One region of the Enterobacter sp. B79-1 genome, then DNA from elsewhere that is predicted to be linked to it. Evidence: predicted binding sites of a transcription regulator. Region 1 holds the regulator's gene; the other holds the start of a gene.
What was found. Region 1 encodes LexA, which represses DNA repair genes until DNA is damaged. Its sites were predicted from a motif close to TNCTGTATGTACATACAGNA; they were not measured.

Region 1 (2,402 bases):
GCCACTTTCACGCGCACCGTATGCCTGCCCGGAGTGCGCCTCCACGGCGTATGCAAAGCCGTCCAGCGCATACGCGGTAAACGTCAGCAATGTCATCAGCACCGCATTTACCGCAACGATCTCAGGCCCAAGACGGGCACCAAAAACCGTTAACGCACCAAAACAGAGCTGCAGCAGGAGCGAGCGAAGCATGATGTCCCGGTTCAGCGCCAGCAGCTTGCGGATGTTGCCGCGCCACGCGGTTTTCAGCATGACGAGGGAGATTCCACGCATGGCCAGTACGCGCCAGACCATCCACAGGCCGATGATAAACGTGCCGTATTCTGCGACTGCGGTTGCCAGTGCCGCGCCCCGTACGTTCATGTGCAGGCCCATCACCAGCCAGAGGTCGAGCACGATGTTCAAAAGGTTTCCCACCACCAGCAGGATGACCGGCGCACGAGCGTACTGCACGCCCAGCAGCCAGCCCAGCAGAACCAGGTTTGCCAGCGATGCGGGCGCGCTGAGCCAGCGGATTTCAAGAAAGCGACGCGCCTGCTCCAGCACCGCCTCGCTGCCGCCCACAATGTGCAGCGCCAAATCAATCAGCGGCGTGCGAAACAGCACGATTAACGCGCCTGCCCCAAGCGCCAGAATGAGTGGCTGAACCAGCGCCCGCGCCAGTCGCAGCGGCTCTTTCGCGCCATAGGCTTGTGCCGTCAGGCCCGTGGTACTCATGCGTAAGAAGAGCAGGAGCATAAAGAGAAAACTGGTCGCCGTTGCGCCAATCGCCACGCCGCCCAGATAAACGGGAGAATCCAGATGACCAATCACCGCGGTGTCCACCAGGCCAAGCAGGGGAACGGTGATATTGGAAAAAATCATCGGCAGTGCAAGACGCCACAATGCCTTATCAGAAGCTGTCAGCAGTGACATGAAAAATACCGGGAATGGAAAATGATCCAGGCTACGGAGACCCGTAGCCTGTCAGGAAGACGTTACAGCCATTCACCGTTGCGGATAACACCAACGGCCAGACCTTCAATGGAGAAGTTCTGTTCGCGCAGATCCACCACAATCGGGGAGAATTCGTTATTTTCGGGCAGCAGCTGTACGGTGTTGCCCTGTTTTTTCAGTCGTTTGACGGTCACTTCATCATCAATACGCGCGACCACAACCTGACCGTTACGTACATCCTGCGTTTTGTGAACGGCCAGCAGATCGCCGTCAAGAATGCCGATATCTTTCATGGACATCCCGCTGACGCGCAGCAGGAAATCTGCACTCGGTTTGAACATACCAGGATCGACCTGATAGTGACCTTCAATATGCTGCTGGGCCAACAGAGGTTCACCTGCGGCGACGCGACCAATCAGCGGAATACCTGTCTCTTCTTCCACCAGCAGACGAATGCCGCGAGACGCGCCAGACACAATTTCAATCACACCTTTGCGCGCCAGCGCTTTCAGGTGTTCCTCGGCCGCATTTGGAGAACGGAAGCCCAGACGCTGAGCGATTTCCGCACGCGTGGGTGGCATACCCGTCTGGCCGATATGATCCCGGATGAGATCAAACACCTCTTGCTGCCTGGTCGTTAACGCTTTCATTCCGCCCCCTGGGTGTATATACAGTTATGCTGTGAGTATATACAGTCAAAGGCGATTTTGGAACCAAAAACTGCACAAAAAACCAGGGACTTAATTATTCCTCGAGGCTCATCGGAAATGTGACCAAAGCAACGTGACCCAGGTAATCGCTGCCGTGATAATCGCCAACAGCACAGCGGCAGACCCCATGTCTTTCGCACGGCCAGAAAGTTCGTGGAAATCTGAACCGATACGGTCCACAACCGCCTCAATAGCGCTATTGAGAATTTCCACTATCATCACCAAAAGAACAGAGCCGATGAGAAGCACGCGGGTAATAGCATCAACATCAAGGAAACAGGCGATGATAACCGCGACGATAGCGGCAACGCCCTCCTGGCGAAACGCGGCTTCATTGACCCATGCGGCACGGAAACCTTTCCATGAATAGCCGGCAGCTTTGATGATTCGAGTTAACCCAGTGGTATTATTGGCCATTAATAGAACCTTTTATTGTAAATAGCGTCAGTAACTCTGGCAGCAGCGCGTTTCGCTGTAGCCTGAAGTATGACGGGTAACAACAGAAATTTTGCGCGCTTTCTGTTATCCTTGCGCCGCAATTGCATTATTAACCAGAGGCTTTACATCGTTTATGTCCGGCTGGCCACGAATTTACTACAAATTACTTAATTTACCATTAAGCGTCCTGGTAAAAAGTAAGTCTATCCCAGCAGAACCTGCGCTGGAATTAGGGCTCGATACGTCGCGCCCTATTATGTACGTTTTGCCTTATAACTCGAAGGCAGACCTGCTGACGCTTCGCGCCCAATGTCTGGC
Region 2 (2,402 bases), on a different contig from region 1:
GCAACCCGCAAAAACTGCCGACGACCACCGTGCAGTGGAGCGTTCTGGTCTGGCTGGGCGTGGTGGCTTCCGGGCTGGGATACTTCATGTGGAACTACGGCGCTACGCAGGTAGACGCCGGTACGCTGGGGATCATGAATAACGTGCATGTCCCGGCAGGGCTGCTGGTCAATCTCGCCATCTGGCAGCAACAGCCGCACTGGCCGAGTTTCCTTATTGGGGGAGCGGTGATCCTGGCTTCGCTGTGGGTACATCGCCGTTGGGTCGCTCCGCGCTCCGCACAAAGGGAAGATGGTCGCACGCGTGGTTCCGCGCTGAGCGAATAAACGCTTCCGTAATCGGCTGACGCTGCTCGCCATCGCGCACGGCGGCGTACAGCCTGCTCCACAGTCCTTCACCCAGGGTTTTGGTCACCACCAGACCCTGGCGTTCAAAACTCTCCACCACCCAGTGCGGCAATGCCGCGATGCCCATTCTGGCCGCCACCATCTGTATCAACAGCAACGTGTTATCCACGCTTTTCAGCTGTGGGCTAATCCCCGCGGGCTGCAGGAAGTGGCGCCAGATATCCAGGCGACTGCGCTGCACGGGATAAATCAGCAGCGTTTCTGTCGCCAGATCTTCCGGCGTGATGCGCGTTTTACTGGCCAGCGGATGGTCCGGGGCCAGCACCAGGCGCACTTCATAATCAAACATCGGCGAATAGTGCAGGCCGCTGCGCGGCAGAATATCTGACGTCATCACCAGATCCAGCTCGCCCTGCTGCAGCGACGGCTGCGGGTCAAAGGTCACGCCGGATGTAAAGTCCATCTCCACCTGCGGCCACTTCTGGCGGAAGTTCTCAAGCGCGGGGGTCAGCCACTGAATACAGCTATGGCACTCAATGGCAATACGCAGTTTGGTTTGCTGCGGCTCGTTACAGGACTGCAGCGCGCTGGCGATCTGCGGCAGTACCTGATTTGCCAGTTGCAGCAGAATTTCACCCTGCGGCGTAAAGCGCAAAGGCTGGCTCTTACGCACAAAAAGACGAAAGCCGAGGCGTTGTTCCAGATCGCTGAACTGGTGAGAAAGGGCAGACTGGGTCTGGTGCAGCGTGGCCGCCGCTGCCGCAAGAGAACCGCAGTTCCGCAACGCTTGTAGCGTTTTCAGGTGTTTAATCTCGATCATGAAAGTCCTTCACTTCGCCATGAACATTTTGCGCTTGAGGAATATACAGTACCTGCCAATTATAGATGTGTAAACATCTGGACGTCTAAATAACAAATTTCACAAGGGGCATAACATGACAATCCGCAATCACACTCTCGGTTTTCCTCGCGTTGGCCTGCGCCGCGAACTGAAAAAAGCGCAAGAAAGCTACTGGGCGGGTAACACCACCCGTGAAGAACTGCTGACGGTGGGACGCGAGCTGCGCGCCCGTCACTGGGAGCAGCAAAAACAGGCGGGCATTGACCTGCTGCCGGTGGGCGATTTCGCCTGGTACGACCATGTTCTGACGACCAGCCTGCTGCTTGGCAACGTGCCGGCTCGTCATCAGAACAAAGATGGATCGGTAGATATCGATACTCTGTTCCGCATCGGCCGTGGCCGTGCACCAACGGGGGAGCCAGCGGCAGCGGCGGAAATGACTAAGTGGTTCAACACCAACTATCACTATATGGTGCCGGAGTTCGTGAAAGGTCAGCAGTTCAGGCTGACCTGGACGCAGCTGCTGGATGAAGTGGACGAAGCGCTGGCGCTGGGTCATCAGGTGAAGCCCGTATTGCTGGGGCCAGTCACCTACCTGTGGCTGGGTAAAGTAAAAGGCGAACAGTTTGACCGCCTCAGCCTGCTGAACGATATTCTGCCGGTCTACAAACAGGTGCTGATTGAGCTGGGCAAGCGCGGCATTCAGTGGGTGCAAATCGACGAACCCGCGCTGGTGCTCGAGCTGCCGCAGGCGTGGCTTGATGCCTTCAAACCGGCGTATGACGCGCTCACCGGGCAAGTGAAGCTGCTGCTCACAACCTATTTCGAAGGCGTGACGCCAAACCTTAAAACCATTACCGCGCTGCCGGTTCAGGGCCTGCACGTTGACCTCGTTCACGGTAAAGACGATGTCGCGGAGCTGCACAAGCGCCTGCCAGCGGACTGGCTGCTTTCTGCCGGGTTGGTTAACGGTCGCAACGTCTGGCGTGCCGATCTGACCGAGAAATATGCACAAATCAAAGATATTGTCGGCAAACGTGAGCTGTGGGTGGCATCCTCTTGCTCGCTGCTGCACAGCCCAATCGATCTCAGCGTGGAGACCCGTCTCGACCCTGAAGTGAAAAGCTGGTTTGCCTTCGCCCTGCAAAAGTGCGAAGAGCTGACGCTGCTGCGCGACGCGCTGAACAACGGCGAGACGGCGGCGATTACCGAAT

Region 2: metR (HTH-type transcriptional regulator MetR) is a predicted target of LexA. The motif match lies at 1,199-1,218, and genes of this name have one in related genera.

What each region holds. Positions count from the first base shown of each region.
Region 1 covers NZ_JBYAZJ010000011.1:64,661-67,062, forward strand. The annotation lists gene dinF (MATE family efflux transporter DinF) at 1-915, opposite strand, end outside; gene lexA (transcriptional repressor LexA) at 978-1,586, opposite strand; gene AC2T6E_RS21670 (diacylglycerol kinase) at 1,695-2,063, opposite strand; gene plsB (glycerol-3-phosphate 1-O-acyltransferase PlsB) at 2,218-2,402, shown strand, end outside.
Region 2 covers NZ_JBYAZJ010000006.1:39,193-41,594, reverse strand. The annotation lists gene AC2T6E_RS16640 (carboxylate/amino acid/amine transporter) at 1-326, shown strand, start outside; gene metR (HTH-type transcriptional regulator MetR) at 214-1,167, opposite strand; gene metE (5-methyltetrahydropteroyltriglutamate--homocysteine S-methyltransferase) at 1,283-2,402, shown strand, end outside.